DNA from 4 places in the Streptomyces sp. NPDC026538 genome. Region 1 is predicted to be linked to each of the others. Evidence: riboswitches for the same ligand, from Rfam matches in the RefSeq annotation. Region 1 holds a riboswitch; each other region holds the start of a gene.
The links. Region 1 has a riboswitch for S-adenosylmethionine ahead of ACZ4N4_RS26300 (putative leader peptide). Riboswitches for the same ligand answer to the same signal wherever they lie in the genome.
Positions count from the first base shown of each region.

Region 1 (7,213 bases):
CACGGACAGGCCGCGGATCTCCAGGAGTGGTGTGGTCACGTTCTCACCGTTCTCGCGTGCGTCACCGTTCTCAGGCGCGTCGTCGGTCATCGCTGCCGCGCCCATTCGCCGTCCAGCGCCCTGGCGATGCGGTTGGTGGCCAGCACGGTCGCGGCGATCGCCAGCCCGGGCAGTGCGGTCAGCCACCAGGCGTTGGCCAGGTAGTTGCGGCCGTCGGAGATCAACGTCCCCCACTCCGGGGCGGGCGGCGGCGCGCCGTAGCCGAGGAAGCTCAGCGCCGACACGGCCAGGATCGAGGAGCCGAAGTCCAGGGTGGCCAGGACGATCACCGGCCCCGCGGCGTTGGGCAGGACGTGCCGGCCGAGGACCGAGTACCAGCGGGTCCCGCAGGACCGGGACGCCTCGACGTACACCGCCTGCCGCACCCGCAGCACCTCGGCCCGCGCCACCCGGGCGAAGGAGGCGACGCTGGCGATGCCGACCGCGACCGCCACCTTCACCGTCCCGTACCCGAGCGCGGTGACCAGGGCCAGCGACAGGAACAGCGCGGGGATGGAGAGGAGGACGTCGACGAAGCGCATCAGAACGTCGTCCACCCAGCGGCCCACGAACCCGGCGACCACGCCGAGCAGCCCGCCGACGACGAACGCGACCAGGACCGCGATCAGCGTGGCCTTGAGGGAGAGCTGGGCGCCGTGCACCACGCGGGAGAAGACGTCGCGGCCCAGTTCGTCCGTGCCGAACCAGTGACTGCCGCTCGGGCCGCGGAAGTTCTGGGACGGCACCCCCTTCAGCGGGTCCTGCGAGGTGAACAGATCCGGCCAGAAGGCGGCCAGCACCACCAGCACGAGGACGACGGCGGACACCAGCAGACCGGGGCGGCGCAGCAGGAACCGGAGCACCCGGCGGATGTCGGCGGGCCGTCCGGGTTCCGCGGGAGGTCCCGTCTCGACCGGCCGGGCGAGGCCGAGGGCGGCCTCGGCCTGGTCGTCGACAAGGCTCTGACTCATGCGAAGCTCGCCCTTCTGTCCGAGGCCACCACGATCCGCGGGTCCAGCAGCGGATAGACGAGGTCGACGAGCAGGTTCGTCGCCACGAAGATCAGCGCGCCGAACACCACCACCCCCTGGACCAGCGGGATGTCCTGGGTGGTGACCGCCGCCGCGGTCACCCGGCCCAGACCGTCCCGGGAGAACACCGTCTCGACCACCACCGAACCGGCGATCAGCTGCCCGACCAGCAGGCCGACGACCGTCAGCGCCGGCAGCGAGGCGTTGCGCAGCGCGTGCCGCAGATGCACCCGCCACCGGCCGGCGCCCTTGGCCCGCGCGGTCTCCACATAGGCCTGGTCCAGCGCGGTCAGCAGGCTCTTGGCCAGCACCTGGGCGACCTGCGCGCCGGTCGGGATCGCCAGCGTCAGGGCCGGCAGATCCAGGCCGCGCAGCCCGTCGTTGCCGAACGCCGGGAACCAGTGCAGCCGGAACGAGAACACCTCGACCAGCAGCAGACCCACCCAGAACGTCGGGACCGACACCCCCAGCGGCGGCAGCGACAGCAGCAGCTGCCGCAGCCACCGCTGCGAGGTGTACGTGGCCACCACCGCGAGGCCGCCGCCGAGCACCACCGCCAGCAGCAGCGCGGCACCGGTCAGCTGGAGCGTCTGCGGCAGCGCGTCGGCCAGCGTGGAGGTCACCGGGCGGCCGGTGGAGACCGCGTCGCCGAAGTCCCCGCGCACCGCCCGGCCCAGATACTCCGCGTACTGCACCAGCACGGGCTTGTCGAAGCCGTACTCGTGACGCAGCCTGGCGAGTTGGGCCGGGTCGACCTCCCCCGAGTCCACTCCCGCCCCGGCCATCGCGGAGACCGGGTCGCCGGGCAGGAAGTCCAGCACCAGGAAGGACACCGTGTAGGCCGCCCACAGCACCCCGACCGCCTGCGCCAGCCGTTTGATCACATAGCGTCGCATCCGCTAGCCGATCCAGGTGTCGTGCAGCTGGACGCGGCTGCCCGAGTCGAATGCGAGGTCGTGCACCTTGTTCGCGACGCCCAGCTGGGTCTGGAGCTCCACCACCGGCACGTTGTACGCGTTCCGCACGATCAACCGCTGTGCCTCCGTCACCAGTTGCCTGCGCTTCGCGGTGTCCGTGGTCGCGGCCTGTGCGGACAGCGCCGTGTCCAGCGAACTGGCGGGCAGGTGGTAGAAGTTGCCCAGCTGGGTGGAGAAGGAGCCGCGCAGGATGTCCGGGTCGGCGCGGGTCGTGTTCCCCCACACCACGTCGAAGTCACCCGACTGGAGCGTGGTGGCGAACTGGGTGACCGGGAGCTGCTTGAGCACCACGTCGATCCCGACGGCCTTGAGCTGCTGCTGGACCAGCTCCAGCGCGGGCTGGTTGGTGGCCGCGTTCGGGAACCAGGTGATGGTCAGGCTCAGCTTCTTGCCGTCCTTGGTGCGGACGCCGTCGCCGCCGCCCTGCCAACCGGCCTGATCCAGGAGGGACTTGGCCTTGGCCGCGTCGAAGGCGAGGTCGGTGGAGAGGTCGGTGTAGTCGGGCGTGGTGTGCGCCAGGATGCTGGTCGCCGGCTGGGTGCCGGTCGGGAAGACGGTGTCGGCGATCTGCTTCCGGTCGACGGCGGCCAGGATCGCCTGGCGCAGCTTCGTGTCCTTCAGCAGGGGCCGCGAGTTGTTGAGTCCCAGACCGAACACCACGCCGGGGTTGGCCCGGCTCTGGAGGGCGACCTGGCCGCCCTTGAGCGCCGCCTCGTTGGCCTTGCCGACGCTGCTGATCACGTCCACCTGACCGGACTGCAGACTGCCGGCTCGCACCCCGGCCTCGGGTACGACCTTGAACACCAGCTTGTCCAGGTACGCCTCGCCCTTCTTCGACCACAGCGAGGAACCCCAGTCGTACCCGGCCCGCCTGGCCAGGGTGACCGACTGGTTCTGCACGTACTGCTTCAGCACGAACGGCCCGGAGCCGACCACACCGTCACTGCACTTCTGCTGCGGGGACCTCTTCACGCTCGCCGACGACTCGATCCCCAGCGAGTGGGTCGAAGTCGCCTGCAGGAATTGGGCGTTGGGCTGCTTGAAGGACACCTTGACGGTGAGCGGGTCGACCACGGTGGTGCTTTTGACACCGCTCAGGTAGCCCTCCGCGAGGGTGCCCAGGGCGCCGAGGTCCGGCACCGCGTCGAAGTTGTCCTTGACCACCTGGGCGGTCAGCTTCGAGCCGTCGCTGAAGGTGACCCCCGGCCGCAGATGGAACGTGAACGTCGTCGCGTCGCCGCTGATGTCCCAGCTCTTGGCGAGCCACGGCACGATCTTGCCGGTCTTCGGGTCCTGGTCGGTCAGGGAGTCCACGATCTGGCGCACCGAGTAGATGGTGTCGTTGCTTCCGACCTGCTGCGGATCCACGCAACCGGCGTCGGATCCCACCGCGAAGGTCAGGGTGCCGCCGGACTTCGCCTGGCCGCTTCCGCCGCCGGAACCGTCGTCGCCCGAACCGCACGCGGTCAGCAGGACGCTGGTGGTCAGGAGCGCGGCCAGGGGCGCCCATCGGGAGGGTCTGAAATCCGCAAGTGCAGTCACGGAGGGCTTTCTCCTACTCGTGTCACCCGGCACGGGGTGCCGGGCTTCGGGGCGCGAGGCACGGCCGTGCAAGGGCGTGCAGAGGCGTGCGGCCCCGGCCGGATCGGCGCCGGCCGGGGGAAGCGCTGTGCAGACGGAGGACAAACGGAGGCAGGTGGACGACACCGGGGACCGGTGGCGGGGGAAAGGCGGCGCGAAGGGGCCGGGGCCGGTGACGAGGGTCAGCCGGCGGCAGGCGGGCCGGTCAGACCCGACAGAGGCAGCTGGTCGAGCGCTTCAGATCGATGTGGCGCCGACGCGAGAGCCGGGAGTACGCCGTGGCGTCGGCGGGGGAGGCAGCCGGGTCATCGCTGTGTCGCATGCCGGTCCCTCCTCGTCTCCGGCCCCGGTCACGGGGCCACGCGCTTGCGGGAGTCGTCGGTGACCCCGCCGGGCTTTCACCTGGAGCACCCCACCGCGGGGGAGGGTTGCCGGTCAGCGAGCCAGGGCTTGACGCTGACACTCAATGCCGTTGGCGATCGTACGGATCGGTTTTGTCGTACGTCAATGCCGCAACCGGCGCCCTGTTCGAGAAGACGGGATCGTGTCACGTGCCGGGACGCATGGTGGACGCGTGGGAGCGTGCGAGTGGCAACGTCGAGGAGTACCTGCGGGTCTTCGGCCGCCCCGAGCAGCTCGCCGCCTGGCGGGAGAACCGCCCCCACGTCGCCGAAGTCACCGCGTGAGCAAGCCGAAGGAGAGCCGGTCATGACCACATTCCCCACCGCGCAGGCCGTGCGGACCACGCCCGAGGGGCTCCTGTGGGAGCCGAGCGAGCGCTGGGTGCGGGGCCGTAAGGGTGACGTCACCATCGTGGACAGCCGCCATCCCGTCCTCGTCTGGGAGCCCGGTGTGCCCGTACCGCTGTACGCGTTCCCGCGCGCGGAGGTCCGCGAGGACCTGCTCCGACCCGCGAAGAACCCCCCGGCCGGCACCCACACCGGCTCGTGGATCTTCTACGACCTCCACGTCGACGGCGAGCTGCTGGAGAACGCCGCCTGGACCTTCCCGGCCGCCGACCTGGCCGGCCACATCGCCTTCGAGTGGTTCCGGCGCGTCGGACGGGGCCTGGACCACTGGTACGAGGAGGAGGAAGAGATCTTCATCCACCCCCGTGACCCGCACAAACGGGTGGACGCCATCCCCAGCAGCCGTCACCTGGTGGTCGAGATCGCCGGCACGGTCGTCGCGGACACCCGCCGGCCGGTTCTGCTCTTCGAGACCGGCCTGCCCACCCGCTACTACGTCCCGCGCGAGGACGTCCGCCTCGACCTGCTCGAAGCCACCGACCACCACACCGGCTGCCCCTACAAGGGCACCGCCGAGTACTGGTCGTGGCGCGGCGAGGCCGACGTCCCGCCCAACGTTGTCTGGAGCTATCCGGACCCGCTGCCCGCGGTCGGCGCGGTCCAGGGGCTCCTCGCCTTCTACAACGAGGCCGTCGACATCACCCTCGACGGGGAACGGGTGGAGCGCCCCGTCACACACTTCACCAAGGCGCTCACGGAGCAACAGCGCACCTGACGAGAGACGACCGCGGGATCGAGGCGGCCGGCACCCGCAGACAGCCCCCGCCGCCGGCCGAGGAGCACGGCTACGGCGGCGGGGGGCCAGCGAGACGTGCGGTTCCGTCAGCGGCGGCCGCCGCGCTCCAGCGGGAGCTTCTCGCCCGTCTCGATCGCGACCGGCAGCCGGTTCTCGGCCGGCGGCAGCGGGCAGGTGGCCAGGTCCGTGTAGGCGCAGGGCAGGTTGGCGGCGCGGTTGAAGTCGATCGTCACCCTGCCCTCGGCGTCGGGGGCGGCGATCCGGAGGGAGCGGTTGGCCGCGTACGTGGTCACGCCGGAGGTCTTGTCGGTGAACAGCACCATCAGGGCTCCCGGCGTCCCGCCGTTGAACGCGGTGAGCCGGTGCACGGCGCCGTCCAGTTCGAACTCGACCTCGCCGGGGGAGTCGTACACGTGCTCCAGACCCTCGACGGCGGCACCCACGGTCACCGGGCGCGGGGTACCGAAGGGCAGGAAGCGGCCGGAGAGCACCCAGCGCGGGTCGGGATCGTAGGCAGGTGTCCCGGTGAACGCCGTCCGCAGCGCGTTGCCGGGGTGGCGGGGCCGCACGATGTCGTGTCCGCCGCGCTTGGCGACCTCGATCACCGCGTCGCCCCAGCCGACGTACACACTGGCACGTTCGGGGAGGACGCCGAAGTCGTGGCGGCCGCGTACGGCCTGCCCGTCGACGGTAACCTCCTCGCCCTCGTCCAATGCGACGACCACACCGGCGGCGGTGCTCGACCAGGCACCGGGCGCGTCCTCGAACCGGGTGGGCTCGTCGCCGAGCCAGTGGAGACCGGTGATCGCGAGGAACCCGTGCGGGCCGGCCAGCACCGCCTCCTTCTGCCGGTGCCACTCCTCCCAGTCCTGTACGAAGCTCACCCGGTCGACGTCCTGAACGGTCATGTCGGATCCCTCCAGCTGCGCGTTCTGTCTCTCGAACAACAGCCGGGCCGACGCGCGTCATCCCGCCAGGAGAAGTTCCACGTTTCCGCAATGTGAGACCTGTCCGGAACTTATTGACCGACAGGGTGGGCGTCTGCTCAACTCACGTTCCATGACCCCGCGTATGGATTTGACCCGGAGGCGCCACATCGACCTGGCGCACGTCTCCAGCGCGTTCTGTTGTCGTTGATCCGGAAGGCGTCTCGCTGATCCGGAAGGCAGGTCGCTGATCCGCACAAGCGGCTCTCGGCAGCGGCCGCCGTGCGCCGAAGGCGTACTTCCGGAAGGGGCCGGGCGAAGCCTCCATCCCAGCGGTGTCCTCCGTCAGGAACCGCGTCATCCCCGCACGACCGCGTTCTCCTCCCGCTCCAGGTCTCCCCGTATGCCGTCAGCTGCGGCCGAGGGTTTCTCCGGGCCTGTGGTGCGGGCCGGGCCAGTGGTGCGGGCCGGGCGGACCTCCCCAGGGCACCGCGGGCGGTGCGCGCCGAACGGTGCGGTCGCACGACCTCCCCTGCACCGTCCGACCTTCGCCTCGTACTCCTCGCGCGGTCGTCGGGCCCCGCTCGCGACCGGACCGACTACCGGCCTCGTGGCCGTTCACCGCCGCCCGTCACCCGTTCACCCCGGCTCTCCGCACCCGGCAGTGCGCCCCATTCCTTGAGAGGGACCTCCTCATGCCTCCGACCATCCGCAAGCTCACGGGCCGCATCGGCGCGCTCGTCGACGGCGTCGACCTTGCCGCGCCCGCCGACCCCGCGACGGTCACGGCGCTCCGTCATGCCCTCGACGAGCACAAGGCGATCGTGTTCGCCGACGTGAACCTCGACAACGCCAGCGTCGACGGGCGGCGCAGTGAGCAACTCGTCGGCGACGCCTCGCACTACAGCAAGGTGCTGGAGGTGGCGGCATGACCGAGGTCAGCCTCAAGAGGCCGGCCGTCGTCCCGGCGATCGTGGAGACCTCGGCAGAGACGCCGAACGCGCCCGGACGCGAGGTCTTCCTGCCGAGCCACGCCCGCCGCCGGACCCCGCTGCGCACGCTCCGCGAGCGGCTGCGCTGGCCGCTGGGCATCTACACCACTCCGGTCGTGATC
Region 1 covers NZ_JBVHQG010000006.1:588,706-595,918, reverse strand. The annotation lists gene ACZ4N4_RS26320 (dipeptide ABC transporter ATP-binding protein) at 1-105, opposite strand, end outside; gene ACZ4N4_RS26315 (ABC transporter permease) at 87-1,010, opposite strand; gene ACZ4N4_RS26310 (ABC transporter permease) at 1,007-1,966, opposite strand; gene ACZ4N4_RS26305 (ABC transporter substrate-binding protein) at 1,970-3,589, opposite strand; gene ACZ4N4_RS26300 (putative leader peptide) at 3,834-3,950, opposite strand; SAM riboswitch class IV at 3,986-4,099, opposite strand; gene ACZ4N4_RS26295 (hypothetical protein) at 4,180-4,314, shown strand; gene ACZ4N4_RS26290 (DUF427 domain-containing protein) at 4,337-5,152, shown strand; gene ACZ4N4_RS26285 (DUF1684 domain-containing protein) at 5,260-6,081, opposite strand; gene ACZ4N4_RS26280 (hypothetical protein) at 6,795-7,031, shown strand; gene ACZ4N4_RS26275 (ABC transporter permease) at 7,028-7,213, shown strand, end outside.

Region 2 (7,213 bases), on a different contig from region 1:
CGGGACGCGGCTGCTCTGCCCCGCCGAGTCGTGACCGACGTACGTGCCCTCGGTGACGATCAGGCCGACACCGGCGGCGGCCCGGCGGGCGTAGTACGAGACCACGTCCTCGCCGGGGACGCCGCCCGGGCTGAACTGGCGGGTCATCGGCGCCATCACGATCCGGTTGGGGACCGTGAGCCCGTTCAGGGCGATCGGACGGGAGAGGATCTCGGCCGCGCGGGAGGCGGGGGGCGTGGTGACGGTCACGTGGGGGGCTCCTCGTGAGTGTGCTGTAGACCGGACGGTATGTGCACACGCATCGAGTGCACATACGTGTGCAACGACCGGCCCGGACGCACCCATTCCCGCCCCCCACCCGAAAGCCGTGTGACTCCGGACACGGAGGGCGCCTCCCCGGAGTCCATGAGCGGGACCCGGACGTCCTGCTCTCCGTCCCGCTTCAGGTACCCGCCGAAGGTGCCGTACCTGGCCCGTGAGCGGCGCAAACGCCCGAGGGCGGCACCCCCTGTCGAACAGGGGGTGCCGCCCTCGGTCAGGACGAGCGATCGGCCGGAGGTCGATCAGAAGTCCATGTCACCGCCCGGCATGCCGCCCGGAGCGGCCGCGGCGGCCTTCTCCGGCTTGTCGGCGATGACGGCCTCGGTGGTGAGGAACAGCGCGGCGATGGAGGCGGCGTTCTGCAGGGCAGAGCGGGTCACCTTCGCCGGGTCGATGATGCCCTCGGCGATCATGTCGACGTACTCGCCGGTCGCGGCGTTCAGGCCGTGGCCGACCTGAAGGTTGCGCACCTTCTCGACGACGACGCCACCCTCGAGACCACCGTTGACGGCGATCTGCTTGAGCGGGGCCTCCAGGGCGAGCTTCACGGCGTTGGCGCCGGTCGCCTCGTCACCCTCGAGCTCCAGCTTCTCGAACACCTGGGAGGCCTGGAGCAGGGCCACGCCACCACCGGCGACGATGCCCTCCTCGACGGCCGCCTTCGCGTTGCGAACGGCGTCCTCGATGCGGTGCTTGCGCTCCTTGAGCTCGACCTCGGTCGCGGCACCGGCCTTGATGACGGCGACGCCACCGGCGAGCTTGGCCAGGCGCTCCTGGAGCTTCTCGCGGTCGTAGTCCGAGTCGGACTGCTCGATCTCGGCGCGGATCTGGTTGACCCGGCCCTGGACCTGCTCGGTGGAGCCGGCGCCGTCGACGATGGTGGTCTCGTCCTTGGTGATGACCACCTTGCGGGCGCGGCCCAGCAGGTCGAGGGTCGTGTTCTCCAGCTTGAGACCGACCTCCTCGGAGATGACCTCGCCGCCGGTGAGGATGGCGATGTCGTTCAGCATCGCCTTGCGGCGGTCGCCGAAGCCCGGGGCCTTGACCGCGACGGACTTGAAGGTGCCGCGGATCTTGTTGACGACCAGGGTCGACAGGGCCTCGCCCTCGACGTCCTCGGCGATGATCAGCAGCGGCTTGCCCGACTGCATGACCTTCTCCAGGAGCGGGAGCAGGTCCTTGACGGAGCCGATCTTCGAGTTGGCGATCAGGATGTACGGGTCGTCCAGGGACGCCTCCATACGCTCCATGTCGGTGGCGAAGTACGCCGAGATGTAGCCCTTGTCGAAGCGCATACCCTCGGTGAGCTCCAGCTCCAGACCGAAGGTCTGGGACTCCTCGACGGTGATGACGCCTTCCTTGCCGACCTTGTCCATGGCCTCGGCGATGAGCTCGCCGATCTGGGTGTCGGCGGCGGAGATGGAGGCCGTGGAGGCGATCTGCTCCTTGGTCTCGACGTCCTTCGCCTGCTCCAGGAGGGCACCGGAGACGGCCTCGACGGCCTTCTCGATACCGCGCTTCAGGGCCATCGGGTTGGCGCCGGCGGCCACGTTGCGCAGGCCTTCCTTGACCAGGGCCTGGGCGAGCACGGTCGCGGTGGTCGTACCGTCACCGGCGACGTCGTCCGTCTTCTTGGCGACTTCCTTGACCAGCTCGGCGCCGATCTTCTCGTACGGGTCCTCCAGCTCGATCTCCTTGGCGATGGACACACCATCGTTGGTGATCGTGGGGGCGCCCCACTTCTTCTCAAGGACGACGTTGCGGCCCTTGGGGCCGAGGGTGACCTTGACGGCGTCGGCGAGCTGGTTCATACCGCGCTCAAGGCCGCGCCGCGCCTCCTCGTCGAACGCGATGATCTTGGCCATGTGAAGTGGTCCCTCCAGGACTGGGGGTGAGTCTTCGGACCGCGCCCGCGCCCGCGACGGACGGCTCGCCGACCCGTGGGTTCCTTGCCCCACCCGGCCTGCGGGCCTCACCGACCCGGTCCATTTTTGTCACTCTCACCTTCAGAGTGCTAACGCCAATGATTAGCACTCGCCCATGCCGAGTGCAAGCGCCTCCGGGAGACTGGGCCGCGCCAGGGCCGCGCGCGGGGCGGCGCGCCGGGCCGCCCCGCGGTGGTGCGCCGGGCCGCCCGCGGTGGTGCGCCGGCCCACTCGTCCCGCGCATGCCAAAGGGCTCGTAACCCATGACTCCCCATGGGATACGAGCCCTCCGACAATGAAAGAAGAACGACGCTGTCAGTCGGCGCGTGCTTCAGCTGGTCGCGAGCCGGACCATGTCCGCCTGCGGCCCCTTCTGGCCCTGCGAGATCTCGAAATCGACCCGCTGACCTTCCTCCAGGGTGCGGTAGCCGTCCATCTGAATCGCACTGTAGTGGACGAAAACATCCGCACCACCGTCGACCGCGATGAAGCCGTACCCCTTCTCCGCGTTGAACCACTTGACGGTGCCCTGAGCCATGCCTAACTCCCCTATTACTGGCCCTTGCACAGATCCACACTTCGCGGATCCGGGTCAGACCTCACCCCCCAATGGTTGGGGGCGTGCGCCGGAACGCGTCGACCGCGGCTGAATGTATCTGTCCAACTGCCGTCTGCAACAGGTCAATCGGACGAGAATTCTGGACGGGAAGGGTCCGGAATATAGCAAGAATTCGGCCGAATTCAGGGCAAGTCGGGCCCCATAAAAGCCGCGAAAGCCGCATATAACCCGCACACTTTGGCTACTTCTTGGCGGGTCAGCGGTGTCGAATACGGGGCTCCCGACCTGGAGATCGGGACCGCGTTCCCCAACTGTACCGCGCTCAACCACACAGAATTGCCCCCTCCGCTTCTCTCACGGAGGGGGCAATCGAATGAACAGTGGGTGATCGGCGTTACCAAAGGTAATGTTCGGTCATTCGATCAGCCTGTCAGCAGGTCAGCCGCCGGCCACGGCCGGGATGATGGAGACGCCCGCACCGTCCGGGGTCGCCGTCTGAAGTCCCTGCTCGAACCGCACGTCGTCGTCATTGACGTACACATTCACGAACCGGCGCAGCTTGCCCTCGTCGTCGAGAACACGGGCGGCGATCCCGGTGTGGTTCTTCTCCAGGTCGGAGATGACCTCGCCGAGGGTGCCGCCTTCGGCGCTGACTTCGGCCTGACCACCGGTGTAGGTGCGCAGGATGGTGGGGATGCGAACGGTGACGCTCACGTTTGAACCTCCGATCGGGGCAACGCCCTGGTTTCTTACAGCTGGCTCAGGCGAGCCCGGCCTCGCGGAAAGACTCGAGATTCGGGCGAATGGTCGCCGTGAGCCCGGTCCCCGCCACGGCGTCCAGCGTCTTCAGTCCATCACCCGTGTTGAGTACGACGATCGACTTCGCCGGATCGATCAGCCCATTCTCGATGAGCTTCCTGGTGACTCCGAGCGTCACCCCGCCCGCGGTCTCCGCGAAGATTCCCTCGGTCCGCGCGAGCAGCTTGATCGCGTCGACGACCTGCTCGTCGGTGACGTCCTCCACCGCACCGCCGGTACGACGCGCGATGTCCAGGACGTACGGCCCGTCGGCAGGGTTGCCGATGGCCAGCGACTTGGCGATGGTGTTCGGCTTCTGCGGCCGCACCACGTCGTGGCCCGCCTTGTAGGCCACCGACACCGGTGAGCACCCCTCGGCCTGCGCGCCGAAGATCTTGTACGGCCTGTCCTCGACGAGCCCGAGCTTGATCAGCTCCTGCAGCCCCTTGTCGATCTTCGTGAGCTGCGAGCCGGAGGCGATCGGGACGACCAGCTGGTCCGGGATCCGCCAGCCGAGCTGCTCGCAGATCTCGTACGCCAGGGTCTTGGAGCCCTCCGCGTAGTACGGCCGCAGGTTGACGTTGACGAAGCCCCAGCCCTCGCCGGCCGAGTCGCCGATCAGCTCGGAGCAGAAACGGTTCACGTCGTCGTAGTTGCCCTCGATGCCGACGAGCTCGCCGCCGTAGATCGCGGCCATGACGATCTTGCCCTGCTCCAGGTCGTGCGGGATGAACACGCAGGAGCGGAAGCCGGCCCGGGCGGCGGCGGCGCCGACCGCGCCGGCCAGGTTGCCGGTGGAGGAGCAGGAGAGCGTGGTGTAGCCGAAGGCGCGCGCGGCCTCGACGGCCTGGGCGACGACCCGGTCCTTGAAGGAGTGCGTCGGGTTGCCGGAGTCGTCCTTGACGTACAGGCCGCCGGTGACGCCCAGCTCCTTCGCCAGGTTGTCGGCCTGGACGAGCTTGGTCCAGCCCGGGTTGATGTTCGGCTTGGTCGCCACGTCCGCGGGGACGGGCAGCAGCGGCGCGTAACGCCAGATGTTCGCGGGACCCGCTTCGATCCGCTTCCGCAGCTCCTCGGTGTCGTAGCCCGAGAAGTCGTACGCGATTTCGAGCGGGCCGAAACACTCCTCGCAGGCGAACACCGGGCCGAGCGGCACGCGGTGGCCGCACTCGCGGCAGCTCAGGGCAGTGGCGGGACCGAGATCGACGGTCGTGGAGTCGGTGGTGGTCGCAGCAGTCTGCACAGCCATGTGAGGCGAGGCCCTTTCTCCTCATCTTCCTCACGACGCATCTCGCCGTGAGACGGATTTGGCACCTTCCCTAGCCGGGAGCCTCGCGAGTGATCGACAGTGATCAGCGATCCACGAGTAACCGACTGGAGGGTTGCCGGGGCTTCATCGGGCCGTATCCCTCTGCCCCTCTGGATGAGCGGTATGCGGTTGTCAACGACCGGTGACCCCAGGACATGCGATGGTCATCGGCGTTGTTCAAGACTGTAACCGAAGGCCAGGACAGTTGAGAGTGTCGTCCGAACCGCGAGATGGATCACACCTCGCAGTGTGATCGTGACAGTGAGGAGCCGCTGACTGTGCTGGAAGAAGTCGAGCGCTGGCTGGCCACCCGCTCCTGGTCCATGAACGACCGCCCGCTGCACCGGATACTCGCCGCCAAGCAGCGCACCGGGCAGTCCGTCTCCGTGGTGCTGCCCGCGCTCAACGAGGAGGCGACCGTCGGCGACATCGTCGCGATCATCCGTCACGACCTGATGCGGCAGGCGCCGCTCGTCGACGAGCTCGTGGTCGTCGATTCCGGCTCCACCGACCGTACGGCGGCGGTGGCCGCGGCGGCCGGCGCCCGGGTCGTGCACCGCGACACGATCCTGCCGCGCATCCCCGCCGTCCCCGGCAAGGGCGAGGTCCTCTGGCGCTCCCTCCTCGTCACCACCGGGGACATCGTCTGCTTCATCGACGCCGACCTACGTGACTTCTCCTCCGACTTCGTCACCGGGATCGTCGGCCCGCTGCTGACCGACCCGGACGTGGACCTGGTCAAGGCGATGTACGACCGCCCGCTCGCCGGATCGGCCGGACAGGGCGGCCGGGTCACCGAACTGATGGCCCGCCCGCTGCTGAACATGCACTGGCCGCAGCTGGCCGGGTTCGTCCAGCCGCTCGGCGGCGAGTACGCGGCCCGCCGCTCGCTCCTCGAACAGCTCCCCTTCCCGGTCGGCTACGGCGTGGAGCTGGGCATGCTGGTCGACGCCCTGCACCTGGTGGGCCTGGACGCCCTCGCCCAGGTCGACGTGGGGGTCCGCAAACACCGTCACCAGGACGGCCAGGCCCTCGGCCGGATGTCCGCCGCGATCTACCGCACGGCCCAGCTGCGGCTGGCCCGCGGCCACCTGATCCGCCCCTCCCTCACCCAGTTCGAACGGGGTGAGGACGGCTTCGAACCGCGCACCTACTCCGTGGACACCGAGGAACGGCCGCCGATGGCGGAGATCGCCGAGTACGCCGAGCGCCGGGTGGCGTGACTTCGTCGTACGGCCGTATACGGCGGCGCGTCGGGCGTAGCCGTACGTTTGAGCGTTTCCGGGCCGGGCTAGGTTGTGGCGTATGGCTTTCACCGGCGGTGCTGAGGTGCTGGTCGCGTCCAACCGCGGCCCGGTTTCGTATGTAGTGGGCGAAGGCGGTGCCCTGCACGCCAGACGCGGCGGCGGCGGGCTGGTCTCGGGGCTGTCGGCGATCGGGCCGGACGCGAACGCGGTGTGGGTGTGCGCGGCGCTGAGCGACGGCGACCGGGAGGCGGTGCGGCGGGCCGAGGGCGGCCGGCTGCCGGCCGGGGACACCGGCGGACAGCAGGTCCGGATGCTCGACATCGATCCGGACGTGTTCTCGGACGCGTACAACGGCATCGCGAACTCGATGCTCTGGTTCGTCCACCACATGCTCTACCAGACCCCGCTGGAGCCGATCTTCGACGCGGAGTTCCGGCGGCAGTGGGCGTCGTACCAGGCCTACAACCAGGCGTTCGCGGAGGCGCTGGCGCAGGAGGCGGGCCAGGGCGCGGTGGTGGTCATCCAGGACTACCACCTGGCGCTGGCCCCACGGATGCTGCGCCGGCTGCGGCCGGATCTCCGCATCGGCCATTTCTCCCACACCCCGTGGGCACCGCCGGACTACTTCCGGCTGCTCCCCGACGACATCGCGGCGGAGCTGCTGAGCGGGATCCTGGGCGCCGATCACGCGGCGTTCCTGACCCGGCGGTGGGCGGACGCGTTCGTGGCCTGCTGTCATGCGGTGCTGGGCCCGGGGATCCCGACGGCCGGGGAGACCCGGATCGGGGTGCACGGGCTGGGGGCCGACGCGGAGTTCCTGCGGAAGCGGTCCCACGAGCCGGACGTGGACGAGCGGATGCGGGCGCTGCGCGAGGAGATCGGGGAGGGCCGCAGGACGATCGTCCGGGTGGACCGGACCGAGCTGTCGAAGAACATCGTGCGGGGGATGCTGGCGTACCGGCAGCTGCTCGACGACCACCCCGAGTGGCGGGAGCGGGTGGTGCATGTCGCGTTCGCGTACCCGTCGCGGCAGGACCTCGCGGTGTACCGCGAC
Region 2 covers NZ_JBVHQG010000010.1:154,647-161,859, reverse strand. The annotation lists gene ACZ4N4_RS34235 (NADH:flavin oxidoreductase) at 1-249, opposite strand, end outside; gene groL (chaperonin GroEL) at 564-2,186, opposite strand; gene ACZ4N4_RS34225 (cold-shock protein) at 2,578-2,784, opposite strand; gene ACZ4N4_RS34220 (MoaD/ThiS family protein) at 3,244-3,519, opposite strand; gene thrC (threonine synthase) at 3,566-4,852, opposite strand; SAM riboswitch class I at 4,871-5,033, opposite strand; gene ACZ4N4_RS34210 (glucosyl-3-phosphoglycerate synthase) at 5,191-6,135, shown strand; gene ACZ4N4_RS34205 (alpha,alpha-trehalose-phosphate synthase (UDP-forming)) at 6,218-7,213, shown strand, end outside.
Region 2: it holds a riboswitch for S-adenosylmethionine, as region 1 does, so the genes downstream of both, thrC (threonine synthase) here and ACZ4N4_RS26300 (putative leader peptide) in region 1, are expected to answer to the same signal.

Region 3 (7,213 bases), on a different contig from region 1:
GACCGGCTCGCGCCAGGACGCGGGGTGCCAGCCGGTACCGTCCAGGGCGACGGCGAGGTGCAGAGGGGAAGCGGGAGATGAGGACACAGGGGTGCCTTCCTGAAGGTCCGTACGAGGGCGCGCCGGAGAGGGGGCGCTGCGGGGACGACTGGTCAGGAACAACAGAGCGCGCCGGCCACGCGCTGGAGGTCGATGTGCGGCCGGGAGTGCAGGACGGTACGGCGGCTGGGGCTGAGGACACGTGTCACGTCCCGCACCTCCCCGCCTGCTCCGCGTACATCTCGTCGTGAGTCACAACAGACCGGGTTCGGTGGTTGTTCCCGGGCCGCGCGGCAGCAGGGTGCGGCCGCGCAGCCGCTCGGTGAAGCCGATCGACTCGTAGAGCCGGATCGCGTTCGCGTTGCCCGGGGCCGCGTGCGGGAACGGGGTGTCGCCGCGCTCCCGGATCCCGGCGGCGACCGCGCGGACGAGGCGGGTGGCAAGACCCCGGCCCCGGCGCTCCGGGTCGGTGCGGACGGTGCTGATCCCCGTCCAGCCGGGCGGTGCCTGCTCGACCGGCCTGATCTTCACGGTCGTTCCCGGGCCGACGAGCGTGCGCAGGTCGACCCGGGCGTCCGGGTCGGTGGCGTCGGCGAGGGCGGCATAGGCGTAGACGTCGTCGGGGTGACGGGCCGCCCGGGCGACCCTCCCCCGGCCTTCGGCCCGCACGCCCATCTCGCTTCGCTTCGCGAGGTGGGCGTGCGGGCCGGTGAGGGCCGACCGGACGGCGTTGTCGAGCGGGGACGTATCGGGTGCGAGCGGGGCCCCGCTTCCGTGGCGGTCGGTCTGGAGGGTCACGGAGGCGGGGTCCTTTCTCGCCTTGCGGGTGCTGCAGGGGTGCATATTGACGGTTGGTCAGGAGTTGTCGAGCGGCAGTCCGGGCGGGTTGACCTCGGACTTGGCGACGGCCTCGTTGGAGAGGTTGTAGGCCTTGAGCCACTCGGCGTACTGGCCGTTCTCGATCAGGTAGTTGATGGCGTCGGCGAGCGGCTTGGCGAGGCCGCTGTCCTTCTTCGCGGTGGCCGCGATCAGGCCCTGGAGGCTGCCGCCCGCGCCGGAGTAGGTGCCCGCGGTGCGGGTGGCGTTGGGCGTGTTCGCGGTCTGCCTGTTGTGGTACGCGATGCCGGGGTTGGGGCCGAGGTAGGCGTCGATCTTGCCGCTGTTGAGGGCCAGGTAGACGCTGTTGCTGTCCTGGTAGTACTTGACCGCGAGCTTCTTGCCCTCCTTGGCCAGCTTGGCCTTCCACTCCAGGAGGATCTTCTCCTGGTTGGTGCCGGCGCTGACGGAGACGGTCTTGCCGGCGAGGTTCTCGTAGTTCCCGCCGAAGTTCCAGGTGCTCTTCTTCGGAACGGTGAAGGCGAGGTTGTCCTGCCGGTAGGAGGCGAACTCGTACTTCTTCTTCCGCTCCTCGGTGTCGGTGATGTTGGAGAGGGCCACGTCGACCTTGCCGCTGTCGATGCCGACGAACATGTTCTCCCAGGTGAAGTTCTTCACCTCGGGTGTGAGGCCGAAGACCGCGGCGACCAGCCGGGCCAAATCGGGTTCGGAACCGGTGAGGGTCTTCTGGTCGCCGCCCACGTAGGCCAGCGGCGGGAACCCGGCGGGCAGGGCGCCCTCGCCGATGACGAGCTTGCCGCTCTTGCGGACGGCGGCGGGCAGTTCGGCGCTGATGGACTTGACCTCGGAGACCTTGATGGTGGTCTGCTGGGCGGCGCCGTTGGAGACCTGTCCGATGACGACCTCGCCGCTCTTGGCGCTGCCGGTCGTGGTGGCCGCGTCGCTGTCGCCCCCGCAGGCGGCGAGCCCGGTGGCGAGGGTCGCGACGGCGGTCGCCGTGGTGAGGCCGCGGATCAGGCTGCGTCGGGAGAGGAGCGTGGGCATGGCTGTCCTTCGTGTTCGAGCGAAAGGTGAGAGGTCGAGCGGGAAATGAAGGGGGGAGGCCGTTCAGAGGACCTTGCGCAGGAAGTCCCGGGTCCGTTCGTGCCGCGGATGGTCGAGGATCTCGGCGGGCGGGCCCTGTTCGACGATCTTTCCGCCGTCGATGAAGACGATCCGGTCGGCGACCTCGCGGGCGAAGCCGATCTCGTGGGTGACGATCACCAGGGTGGTGCCGCTGGACGCCAGGTCCTTGATGACCGCGAGGACCTCGCCGACCAGTTCGGGGTCGAGCGCGGAGGTCGGCTCGTCGAACAGGATGATCCCGGGGCGCAGCGCGAGGGCGCGGGCGATGGCGACGCGCTGCTGCTGACCGCCCGAGAGCTGGCGTGGATAGGCGCCGACGCGCTCGCCGAGGCCGACCCGTTCGAGGAGTTCCTTGGCCAGCCGCTGGGCCTCCGGCCTGGTCAGCTTTCCGGTGGCGACGGGGGCGGCCGCGACGTTGTCGAGGACCGTCAGGTGCGGGAACAGGTTGAAGTTCTGGAAGACGAAACCGATCCGGCTGCGCTGGGCCAGGATGGCGCGTTCGCTCAGTTCCTTGAGACCGTCGCCGTGGCGTTTGACACCGATCAGCTCGCCGCCGACGCTGACGTAGCCGGACTCGGGCTTCTCCAGGTGGTTGACGACCCGGAGCAGCGTGGACTTTCCGGAGCCGGACGGGCCGAGGACGACGGTGACCTCGCCGGGACGGACGGTCAGGTCGATGCCGTCGAGGACGCGGTGGGCGCCGTACGACTTGTGGACGTCGTGGATCTCCAGGGCGGCCGGCGCGATGTCCGGCGCCTTCTCCGGTGCGGTGGTCATACGGCGGCCTCCCGGCGTATCCGTTCCCGCAGGCCGGCCAGGCCGGTGCGGAGTCTTTGGAGGGGGGTCGGCGGCAGCGTGCGGGTGGCGCCGCGGGCGAAGTACCGCTCGACGTAGTACTGCACCACGGAGACGGCGCTGGTCAGGATCAGGTACCAGACGGTGGCGACGAGCAGCAGCGGCACGATGTCACCGGGGTAGGTGCTGCCCATGGACTGCACCGAGCCGAAGAGGTCGAGCAGCGAGACGTAGAACACCAGGGACGTGCTCTTGATCAGGCCGATGAGCTGGTTGACGTAATTCGGCACGATGGAGCGCAGGGCCTGCGGGAAGACGATCCGGGTGAACTGGTAGCCCTTGGGCAGGCCGAGCGCGGCGGCCGCCTCGTGCTGGCCCTGGTCGACGGAGAGGATGCCGCCGCGCACCACCTCGGAGGCGTAGGCCGCCTCGTTGAGGCTGAGGCCGATCACGGCGATGGCCATGTCGGTGGCGAGCTTCGACTCGTCGAAGGTGACGAAGGACGGACCGAAGGGAACACCCAGGCTGAGCGTCTTGTAGAGGGCGGAGAAGTTGTAGAGGAAGATCAGCAGGACGATCAGCGGGATCGAGCGGAACAGCCAGGTGTAGGTCCAGCTGACCGCCCGCAGCACCGGACTGCCGGAAAGCCTCGCGAGGGCGAGTACGACGCCGCCGAGCAGGCCAAGTACGGCGCTGAGCGCGGCGACTTCGAGGGTGACGACGAGCCCGTCGAGGATGGTGGGGCGCAGGAACCAGTAGCGGAAGCGGTCCCACTGGTAGAAGGGGTTGCTGGCCAGTCCGTGCACGAACTGCGCGACGAGCACCAGGACGACGGCGGTGGCGATCCACCGGCCGGGTCGGCGCAGTGGCTGAACTCGCTGGCTTTTCAGAGATTTTGACGGTGCGTCAGTGGGCGGTGGCGCCTCGGCCACGGACAGGACGCCTGGGGGTTCACTCATGGCGGGCTCCGGCGGAGTCGGACACCCCGGATCACACAGCCGGGGCCGCGGCACCGCACCGCGTCGGGACACGGCACAGGTGCGCGGGGGCGCGCGGGACACGGGATGGGGCGGACGGCTTCACACCGGGGCGGCCGGTGCTTCGACGAGGACGCTGGGACGCGAGGCTGCGGGAGCCGCGCTGCGGGCGAGGCGGAAAGGCCTGGTCAGACCCGACAGCGGGCGCGGCCCGGTGCGGTACACGCGCTACACAGGGCGCTGTTGACGCGGAGCAGGTCGACGGCGCGGTCGGCGACCAGCGGGCTCGGATACGGCTGTACGCAGCCCGGGGTGCGGCCCTCGGCCGACCTGGAAGCTGCGTACATGTCCCGTCACCTGTCACTGTTGTGGCGGCCCCTGGGGGCCTCGCGCTTACCGAACATCGTCATCCGGTCCGGTCGTCACCTGGGGCACCCCACCGCGGTGCGAGGGTTGCCGGTCAGCAAGCCAGGGCTTGATGCTGACGCTCTTGACCGTTCTGGTCCGTAAGTTAGGCAGCCGTCCGAACGAATGTCAACGCCTGTCCGACTGGCGAAACGGTTCGGAACGCTCTCACCTGCGTGAAGCGCCGGGAGCGTCCGCCGCATGGCCCGCCCAGTCCAGGATCTGGACGGCCGCGCCGGCGGCCTCCAGGCCCTGGCAACGGCCGTGGTGGCGGCGGGCGATGCCGTCGAGGTCCAGATGGGCGCCGAAGGCCGGGTGGGCGGCCAGCCGGCGGGCGTAGGCCCACAGCACCGGGTGGCCGGCGATGGCGTGCACGGCGGCGGCGTCCAGGTGGTTGCGGTGCACGGTGTCGAGTTGCACCAGGGACACCCACAACTCGACGTCCGCGGCCGTGAGTTGCCCGCCGACCAGGAACTCGGTGCCGGTCAGGCGGTGCTCCAGCTCGTCCAGGGCGGCCAGCAGCGTCTCGAGCGCCTCCGGGTCGCCGCCCTCCCGGCCGGCGTGCTGTGCCGCCTGTTCGATGTCCTCCGCGCAGAGCCGCTCGACCTCCTCGATCTCGGCCTCGGCACCGCACGGGTACAGCCGGACGCCGCCGTCGCCGAAGTGGCGGTCCAGGTCGCGCAGGATGTCCCGGCTGTGCGTGCTGACGATCCGGCCTGACCAGTCGTCACTGAGCACCGGCGCGAGGGCCGGACCCGAGTAGTGGTGGGCACTCGCCTCGTACAGCGGGCGCAGCGCCGAGTGGCTGCCGTCGGAACAGTCCGGGACGGCGGCCAGGAAGGTGACCGGACAACAGTCGTCGAGGGCCAGCAGGCTGTGGCCGACGGCGATGCGGAGGCCGTCGGGACAGGCGGTGGCGAGGTGGAGCCGGTAGCGGCGCGGCACGGCGTAGTGCCCGCTGCGGGCGTCCCGGCCGATGCGCCCGCGGAAGGCGGGGCCGGTGCGGACGGACGGAACGGCGGCGAGCGGAGTGATGGACATGCGTCTCCCCGGGGGTAGAGGCGCGCGGACGTACGCGCGGCGGAAGCGTTCGTCGGTGGGTGGGCGCTCGGTGGGCGGGCGCCCGAGGGCCGGACGCTCGGTGGGTGGGCGTTCGGCGGGTGCGGCCGGCTACGGGCGCCCGGCCGGTCATGGCCGGGCGGCGGGTACGGCCGGCGGCGGGTACGGCCGGCGGAGGGTGCTCAGCCGGTGCGGCTGATGGCGCTGCACACGCGCTGCAGGTCGATGTGCAGGCGGGAGGTGAGCAGCGGAACGGGGCAGGGCGTGCGGTTCCCTCGGCGCTGTCTGCCGGTGACCGTGCGCAGCCGACCCATCTTTCCCTACCTTTTCACTAGGATTCCCACCTGGAGTGTCGATCGGCCTCCGCGTGCCGTCAAGGGGGCGTCCACGCCTGGGACGGCCGGCCCGGCTTGCCGCGGGGCGCCAGGGGATGTCCGCTGGAGGCGCAGGCCGAGTGACAGGAGCCGGATGCGATGAGCGAGCCCCCGGGTCCCGGGCCCGTGCCCGGCGCCGTGCCCGAGACCTTCGTGTTCGCCTGCGGGCGGTGCGGCGAGGTCTGGGAGGCCACCTTCCAGGCGGTGTTCTTCACCGACCCGATCGCCGACCCGGACCTGCGGAGCACCCAGGAGTACGTCGACGAGGCCGGCCGGGCCGTGCGGTCGCCGCTCACCGACGCGGTGTGCCCGCGCTGCGGCAGCCGGAAGGTGCGGATCACGGTTCCCGGATCATGACGCTCACCCGGATGGCACGCGCGGGTGGTCGGCGCCCGTGCCGGATGGTGGCGTGGAGGGACGTACCGCCGTTGCCCGCGCAGTGACGCAGCACCGCTGCCCCCGCGGAGCGACGTACCGCGTTCCCGAGGAGGCAGTCGCGATGATCCGTCCGTCCCGACCCGTGCGTGTTCTCGTCTCGGCCCTGGCGACGGGGATCCTGCTCGCCACGGCGGCCTGCACGGACGAGAGCGGGGGCCCCGAGGCCGTGTCCGTCTCGCCCGCCGGCGAGCACTCGCCCGCGTCCCCGTCGGCGACCCCCGCCCTCACCAGGGCGGGTGCGCAGGCCGCGCTGATCACGCCGGCCGACATCGAGGACAACTGGCAGCTGGCCAAAGACGCGGCGACCTGGCGCAACTCGATGCTGGTCGGGAAGGTCGACGTGGCCGCCTTCCTCACCGCCAAGTCGGATGCCGCCGACTGCCAGCGCCTCCTCGACGCCCTGTACTCCGACAGCCTCCTCGGCCGCGCTTCGGGCGCCTCCGGGCTGCGCGGGTTCACCTCGGAGGACTCCCGGATGCTGTACCAGGTCGGCGACTACGGCTCGGCGAACCTGGACGCCACGCTGGCCTGGCTGAAGACCCTGCCGGACAAGTGCAACCAGTTCACGGCCACCGGCAAGGACGGCGGCCGGCGGACCGTGCAGGTCGTGTCGGCGAAGGTGCCGAAGTCGGGCGACGCGCGCGAGGCCCTGACGGTGACCGTCCAGGGGAACGCCAACGGCCAGTCCGCCACCTACACCACGGACGTGGCGGTGCTGCGGATCGGCGCCTCCGGGGCGGCGGTCACCAACGGCGGCCTGTCCGGCGTCGACCACGACAGCACCGCACTGGCCGTGCAGACCGGCGCCCAGCGCCTCAAGGACGTGCTGTCCGGCAAGACCCCGGCGCCGATGCCGAGCCAGTTCGACTAGTGCCGCGGCAGGCGACGTCTGCCCGTCAAGGAGCGGCGTCCGGTGCGTGCTCCCCGTGTGCCGGGCGGAAGTCCTCGTACTGGATGTACTTGGGCTTTCGGCCGGTGCGGCGAGAGTGCGTGCCGGGCGTCGGGACGGGGCGAACGTTGCCTGCCGCAGCACTAGGGGGCCGGGAGCGGTCGTACGCGTGCGCCGGGACCGTCACCACCGCACGTGCAGGCTGGGCGGCTTGCGGAACACCAGGCCGTACGGCGCGGCGGGCCGTTCCGGGTCGAGGCGCAGTCCGGGAAGGC
Region 3 covers NZ_JBVHQG010000004.1:539,601-546,813, forward strand. The annotation lists gene ACZ4N4_RS19390 (LLM class flavin-dependent oxidoreductase) at 1-87, opposite strand, end outside; gene ACZ4N4_RS19395 (putative leader peptide) at 153-248, opposite strand; gene ACZ4N4_RS19400 (GNAT family N-acetyltransferase) at 292-837, opposite strand; gene ACZ4N4_RS19405 (transporter substrate-binding domain-containing protein) at 895-1,920, opposite strand; gene ACZ4N4_RS19410 (amino acid ABC transporter ATP-binding protein) at 1,984-2,778, opposite strand; gene ACZ4N4_RS19415 (amino acid ABC transporter permease) at 2,775-3,755, opposite strand; SAM riboswitch class IV at 4,158-4,269, opposite strand; gene ACZ4N4_RS19420 (glutathione S-transferase C-terminal domain-containing protein) at 4,347-5,219, opposite strand; gene ACZ4N4_RS19425 (putative leader peptide) at 5,420-5,551, opposite strand; gene ACZ4N4_RS19430 (hypothetical protein) at 5,711-5,968, shown strand; gene ACZ4N4_RS19435 (hypothetical protein) at 6,111-6,920, shown strand; gene ACZ4N4_RS19440 (cytochrome P450) at 7,122-7,213, opposite strand, start outside.
Region 3: it holds a riboswitch for S-adenosylmethionine, as region 1 does, so the genes downstream of both, ACZ4N4_RS19415 (amino acid ABC transporter permease) here and ACZ4N4_RS26300 (putative leader peptide) in region 1, are expected to answer to the same signal.

Region 4 (7,213 bases), on a different contig from region 1:
TCTGCACGACACGCCGTCGCACGCCGTCGGGCAACGGACGGTCAAGCACCTCGGCGGTGCCGTCGCCCGGCCCCCCGCCTGTGGTCTCCACCATCCGTCACACCCCATCACCTGTGCGGGGCCGCCTCCCGGTCTCAGGAGTCGGCACCCGGCCTGTCCACGAGTTCCACCTGGTCCACCGCGTTGCACCAGCGGCAGCGCACCGACTCGATGGTCTCACTGACCACCTCGCGCTCCTCGACCTTGGGCTCACCGGCCAGGTCGAGGTGCACGTACTCCACGACCTTCGACGAGCGGGTCACGTCGAACCTCGTGAGGTTGCCACAGAGGGTGCAGCGCCACCGCGTCGTGGCGGTCGGCAGGGGAACCGTCATCGTGACTGTTCGCTTCCTTCTAGTGTCCGTGACGCGCCGTCCCGACGCGTGTGGCTCGTTACCCTACGGCCTGGCGAGTACTCGACGCCGCCCCGTCCAGGGCGGCGAGGCGATCTGCACCAGTGCATCCCGTTACGTCATGCTCTATGTCCATGATCGGCAACTGGAACACGACGGCCGGCCGGACGCTGCGGAGCCTGAGGGGGACGTCGGCGCCCATGACGTACACCCTGATCGCCGTGTGCTGCCTGATCTTCGTGCTCGGCCCGGCGTCCGGCTTCACCCCGTCCTACGGCACCGGGGACGCCCTGGCGGCCGCCCAGCGCGCGTACTTCCGGCGCTGGGGGGTGGTCCCCGCCGACCTGTTCGACGGTCCGGCGCGGGAGGTGCTCACCCCGGCCACGGCGCTGTTCATCCACGGCAGCTGGGTGCACCTGCTCGGCAACATGCTCTTCCTCTTCGTCTTCGGGGCGATGACCGAGGAACGGATGGGCCGCGTCGAGTTCACCCTCTTCTACATCGGCTGCGGCTACCTCGCATTGCTCGGCTACGCGGCCGCCAACGCCACGTCCCAGCAGTCGCTGGTGGGGGCGTCCGGGGCGATCTCGGCGGTCCTCGGAGCGTTCCTGTACCTGTTCCCCAACGCCCGCGTGACCAGTCTTCTGCCGTTCCTCTTCTTCCTTCCGCTGCGGTTCCCGGCCTGGGTGGTGCTCCCCTTCTGGGCGGCCCTGCAGTGGGTCGCCCTGAACCAGGCCCCCTCCGGCCCCGGCGTGGCCTACCTCGCCCACCTGGTCGGCTTCGGACTCGGCGTCGGCTACGCGTGGGTGCGGTACGGCCGTGGGACTAAAGTGAAGGCCGCCCCAGCTCCGGCACCCGAGGGAGAGAACCAGCCGTGATCACCGCGATCGTCCTCATCAAGACCAGCGTGGACCGGATCCCCGAGATCGCGGAACAGATCGCCGCGCTGGACAGCGTCAGCGAGGTCTTCTCCGTCACCGGTACGTACGACCTGATCGCCATGGTCCGGGTGCGCGAGCACGAGGATCTGGCCGAGGTGATCCCGGGCCGGATCAGCAAGATCCAGGGCGTGGAGGGCACGGACACGCACGTCGCGTTCCGCACGTACTCCCAGCACGACCTGGAGGCCGCGTTCGCCATCGGCCTGGACAGCTAGCGGACGCCGTTCACCCAAGCGCCCCGTCAGGGGCGCGGGGAACTGCGCGCTCAGCCCCCACCGGCCCGCACCGCGGTCGTCTGCGGGTCCGTCGTGGCTGGTCGCGCAGTTCCCCGCGCCCCTTGCGGGGCGCTGATCACACCGCCGGGACGCAGCGGCCTTCTTCCGTGCGGTACGTCCACTTGGCGCCGTGGGCAACCAGTTCCTTCACGGCGTTCGCGAAGCGCTCCACGTGCTCGTCGGGCGTCCCCGCCCCGAAGCTCACCCGGATCGCGTTGAGGGACTTCTCGCCCGGTGCCGCCTCCGGCGCCCCGCACTCGCCCTGGGTCTGGGGGTCGGAGCCCAGCAGGGTCCTGACCAGCGGGTGGGCGCAGAAGAGGCCGTCGCGGACGCCGATGCCGTACTCGGCGGAGAGGGCGGCGGCGAAGTGGGAGCTGTTCCAGCCCTCGACCACGAAGGAGAGCACGCCCACGCGGGGGGCGTCGTCGCCGAAGAGGGACAGGACACGGACCTCGGGCACCTCGGCGAGGCCCTCCCGGACCTTGGCGATCAGGTGCCGCTCGCGGGCGACCAGCGTGTCGAAGCCCGCCTCGGTCAGCGCCTTGCAGGCGGCGGCGATCGAGTAGGCGCCGATGACGTTCGGGGAGCCCGCCTCGTGCCGCGCAGCGCTGTCGTGCCACTCCACGGCCACTCCCCCGTCCGCGCGCCGGGTGACCTTGCGGCTGGCGCCGCCGCCCGCGAGGTACGGCTCGGCCGCCCGCAGCCAGTCGGCGCGGCCGGCCAGGACGCCGGAGCCGAAGGGGGCGTACAGCTTGTGGCCGGAGAAGGCGATCCAGTCGACGTCCAGCTCGCGGACGCTCACCGGGTGGTGCGGGGCCAGCTGGGCCGCGTCCAGGACGATCCGGGCGCCGTGCGCGTGCGCGGCGGCGGCCAGCTCACGGACCGGCCACAGCTCGCCGGTGACGTTCGAGGCGCCGGTGACGCAGACCAGGGCCGGGCCGTGCGGGTCACGGTCGGCGAGGGCCTTCTCCAGGGTCTCCACGGCCTGGCGCGGGGTGCGCGGGGCGTCGAGGTAGCTGACCCGGGCGTCCTGCCAGGGCAGCAGGCTCGCGTGGTGCTCGGTCTCGAAGACGAAGACCTGGCAGCCGGCCGGGAGGGCGCGGGCCAGGAGGTTCAGGGAGTCCGTGGTCGAGCGGGTGAAGACCAGCTGGTCGTCCTCACGGCAGTCGAGGAACTCGGCGACGGTCCGGCGGGCGTTCTCGAAGAGGTCCGTGGAGAGCTGGGAGAGGTAGCCGGCGCCGCGGTGGACGCTGCCGTAGTAGGGCGCGTACGCGGCCACGTCGTCCCAGACACGCTGGAGGGCGGGGGCGCTGGCCGCGTAGTCGAGGGCGGCGTAGGTGACCTCGCCACCGGTGACGAGCGGGACGATGACATCCCGCCCCAGAACGGGCAGGGGAGCACAAACCGACTGGGCGGAGGCGGCGGTGGAGACGGACATGGCGGAACTCCCGTGAGAGGAAGGAAGAAAGGGAAAAGGGTGCGCGGAAGTGGGGGCTCGACGCCCTAGCGCATTCGCTTGCTCACGGGGGACTCCCTCGATGACCAGGATCCCTGGGCTTTGCTCATTCAGAAGAGCGTGAGGGATCCGCGCTTGCCGCAGACCTCGCTGCCTACGGCCTGGTCTTCACCCGGGGCACCCCGCCACGGACGGAGGGTTGCCGGACAGTCGGCCGGGGCCTCATGACTGTCACTCATGACCTGAGTGGAAAACTAGATGAGGTGATCGCCGGCGCGCAACTCCTGTCCGGATGACGGACTGCCGAGGGCGCCGGCGCCACATGCTCTCTTCCGTTGGGCGCCTACCGGTTGGTGGCCGCCGCCCAGCGCTCCAGCACCCGCTTGGCCGCGCCCGAGTCGATCGACTCCGCGGCCTTGTCCATGCCGGCACGGATCTGCTCGGCGAGCGTTCCGGTGCCCGGGTCCAGGGCCACCAGGGCCGCCGCCGAGTTCAGCAGGACCGCGTCACGGACCGGGCCCGTCTCGCCGTCCAGCAGCCGGCGCGCGACCTCCGCGTTGTACGACGGGTCGCCGCCGCGCAGCGCCTCCACCGGGACCAGCTCGATGCCGGCGTCCCGCGGGTCGAAGGTCTCCTCGGTGACCTTGCCGTCGCGGACGATCCAGACGTGGGACGTGGCGGTGGTCGTCAGTTCGTCGAGGCCGTCGTCGCCGCGGAAGACCAGGGAGGAGTTGCCGCGCTCGGCGAAGACGCCCGCGACGACCGGTGCCATGCGCGGGTCCGCGACGCCGACCGCCTGGGACCGCACCTGCGCGGGGTTGGTCAGCGGGCCGAGGATGTTGAACACCGTGCGGATGCCCAGCTGGCCGCGGGCCGCGCCGGCATGGCGCAGCGCCGGGTGGAACTTGACGGCGAAGCAGAAGGTGATGCCGGCCTCCTCGGCGACCTCGGCCACCCGCCGCGGGGTCAGGTCGAGGTTGACGCCGAGCTTCTCCAGCACGTCCGAGGCGCCGGACGCGGAGGACGCGGCCCGGTTGCCGTGCTTGACGACCTTCGCCCCGGTGCCGGCCACCACCAGCGCCGACATCGTGGAGATGTTCACCGTTTTGGCGCCGTCACCGCCGGTGCCGACGATGTCGACCGTGCGGCCCGGTACCTCGATGACGTTGGCGTGCGCGTACATCGTGCGGACCAGGCCGTTGATCTCGTCCACCGTCTCGCCCTTGGCCCGCAGGGCGACGACGAAGCCGGCGATCTGGGCGTCGGTCGCCTGGCCGCGCATGATCTGGTCCATCGCCCAGGCCGTCGCGTCCGCGCTCTGGTCCTGGCCGTAGAGCAGCGCGTTCAGCACCTCGGGCCAGGAACGGCCCGCCGCGATGTCGCCTCCAGCGGGGGTCACAGCGCTCATAAGGCCGCTCCTGATCGTCGTACCGGCAAAAAACGGTGTCAGGCCTACCCTATCCAGCCCCGGGCACGGCGAAGGGCCCCCATCCGTACACCGGACGGGGGCCCTTCGACCGTGGCGTGGCGACGCGGTCGATCAGTGGTGGCCGTGGCCGCTCGTGATCTCCTTGTACTCCTCGACGGTGGGCTTCGGGATCTGGTTGTCCTCGCCGTAGTAGGCGCTGCTCAGCTTGGCGCGGAGCTTCTCGGAGCCCTTGATCTTGCGCTCGACACCGTTCTCGTCCACCGCCGCGCCGATCTCGGCCGGCTCGTACTGGTGGTGGGCCGTGAGGGTGTGCAGCTGCTCCTGGCTGAGCGGCTCGTGCACCTCGATGAACTCACCGTGCGGCAGCCGCTTGATGATGCCGGTCTCACGACCGTGCAGCACCTTCTCGCGGTCCCGGCGCTGCAGGCCGAGGCAGATCCGCTTGGTGACGAGGAACGCGATCACCGGTCCGGCGAAGAAGAAGATCCGGACGAACCAGGTCACGTCGTTGATCGACAGGTGGAAGTGGGTGGCGAAGAGGTCGTTGCCACCACCGACCAGGCCGATCATGTACACGGTCACCCAGGCGACACCGAAGCCGGTGCGGGTCGGGGCGTTGCGCGGCCGGTCCAGGATGTGGTGCTCGCTCTTGTCGCCGGTGACCCAGGACTCGATGAACGGGTAGAGCGCGATCGCGCCCAGCACCACACCGAACAGGACCAGCGGGATGAAGACGCCCAGGACCAGGGTGTGGCCCCAGAAGTTGATCTCCCAGCCCGGCATGTAACGGATCAGACCCTCGGCGAAGCCCATGTACCAGTCGGGCTGGGCGCCGGTGGACACCTGGTCCGGACGGTAGGGGCCCATGGCCCAGATCGGGTTGATCTGGGTGGTCGCCGCGATGACCGCGATGACACCGAAGACCAGGAAGAAGAAGCCTCCGGCCTTGGCCATGTAGACCGGCAGCAGCGGCATGCCGACGACGTTCTTCTCGGACTTTCCGGGACCCGCGAACTGCGTGTGCTTGTGGTAGAAGACCAGGATCAGGTGGCCCACCACCAGGCCGAGCATGATGCCCGGCAGCAGCAGGATGTGGATCGAGTAGAACCGGGCGACGAAGTCGTGGCCGGGGAACTGCCCGCCGAAGAGGAAGAACGAGATGTACGAGCCGACGATCGGCATCGACAGGATCGCACCCTCGGTGAAGCGGACACCGGTGCCGGAGAGCAGGTCGTCCGGGAGCGAGTAACCGGTGAAGCCGGTGAACATGCCGAGGACGAACAGCAGGAAGCCGAACAGCCAGTTGATCTCACGCGGCTTGCGGAACGCGCCGGTGAAGAACACGCGCATCATGTGCACGAACATGCCGGCGAGGAAGATCAGCGCGGCCCAGTGGTGGATCTGCCGGATGAGCAGACCACCGCGCACGTCGAAGGAGATGTGCAGGGTCGAGTTGAACGCCTCGGACATCATCTGTCCCTGGAGCGGGACGTAGCTGCCGTGGTACACCACCTCGTTCATCGACGGGTGGAAGAACAGCGTCAGGTACACACCCGTGAGGATGATGATGATGAAGCTGTACAGGCACACTTCGCCCAACATGAACGACCAGTGGTCGGGGAAGATCTTGCGCATGTTGGACTTGGCCAGGGAGTAGATCCCGAGCCGTCCGTCGGCCCAGTCGGCGACGCGCTCGCCGGCCGGTGCCTTCCCGCGTGAGCGGGTCTCGTCGTTGGTCGTAGTGCTCATCCGCGCTCCCAGAAAGCAGGACCGACGGGCTCCTCGAAGTCGCCGAGCGCCTGGAGGTAGCCCTCCTCGCTCACACCGATGCGCAGCTGCGGCAGGGCGTGACCGGCCGGGCCGAAGATCACTCGGGCACCGTCGGAGAGGTCGAAGGTGGACTGGTGGCACGGGCAGAGCACATGGTGGGTCTGCTGCTCGTACAGCGAGATCGGGCAGCCCACGTGGGTGCAGATCTTCGAGTAGGCCACGATGCCCTCGTGGGACCACTCCAGCTCGCGCTTGTCCTTGATGTTGTCCGGCTGCAGCCGGATGATCATCAGGGCCGCCTTCGCCATCACGTTCTGGAAGTCCTCCTGGGACTCCTCGACGCCCTCGGGCTTGGCGAAGGTCAGCGAGCCGACGGCGACGTCGGAGGGACGCAGCGGCTCGTTGGTGTTCATGTTGACGAGCAGCTTGCCCTTCGACCACGCCGTGTGCCGCAGCGAGGTGCCGGGCAGCGGGCCGAGGTCGCGCAGCAGCACCACACCGGAGAGCGGGACCAGGGTCAGCGCGCCGAACATGGTGTTGCGGATCAGCTTGCGCCGGCCGAGCGCCGATTCCTTGGCGCCCTGCTTGAAGTCGGCCAGGACCTTGGCCTTGACCTCCGGCGGCGCCGAGATGGCGTGCCGCTCGTCGGCGACCTCCACGTCGGACATCAGGGTGCGGGCCCAGTGGACCGCGCCCGCGCCGATGCAGAACAGCGCCACACCGAGGGTCAGGCCCAGCGCGAAGTTCAGCGCGCTGATGTGACCGATCGGGAAGACGAAGATCGACTTGTCTTTCGGGATCGTCACATAGGAGGCGATGAAGCCGACGGTGGCCAGCATCGACACCGTGAACAGCAGGGCCACGACGCGCTCGGACCGCTTGGCGGCCCGCTCGTCGATGTCCTGGATCCGGTGCTCGTGAGGCGGCAGACCGGGGTCCGCGAACGGGTC
Region 4 covers NZ_JBVHQG010000001.1:445,012-452,224, forward strand. The annotation lists gene ACZ4N4_RS02050 (NYN domain-containing protein) at 1-94, opposite strand, end outside; gene ACZ4N4_RS02055 (hypothetical protein) at 135-374, opposite strand; gene ACZ4N4_RS02060 (rhomboid family intramembrane serine protease) at 527-1,270, shown strand; gene ACZ4N4_RS02065 (Lrp/AsnC family transcriptional regulator) at 1,267-1,548, shown strand; gene ACZ4N4_RS02070 (aminotransferase class V-fold PLP-dependent enzyme) at 1,685-3,046, opposite strand; SAM riboswitch class IV at 3,191-3,307, opposite strand; gene trpD (anthranilate phosphoribosyltransferase) at 3,408-4,472, opposite strand; gene qcrB (cytochrome bc1 complex cytochrome b subunit) at 4,605-6,242, opposite strand; gene qcrA (cytochrome bc1 complex Rieske iron-sulfur subunit) at 6,239-7,213, opposite strand, start outside.
Region 4: it holds a riboswitch for S-adenosylmethionine, as region 1 does, so the genes downstream of both, ACZ4N4_RS02070 (aminotransferase class V-fold PLP-dependent enzyme) here and ACZ4N4_RS26300 (putative leader peptide) in region 1, are expected to answer to the same signal.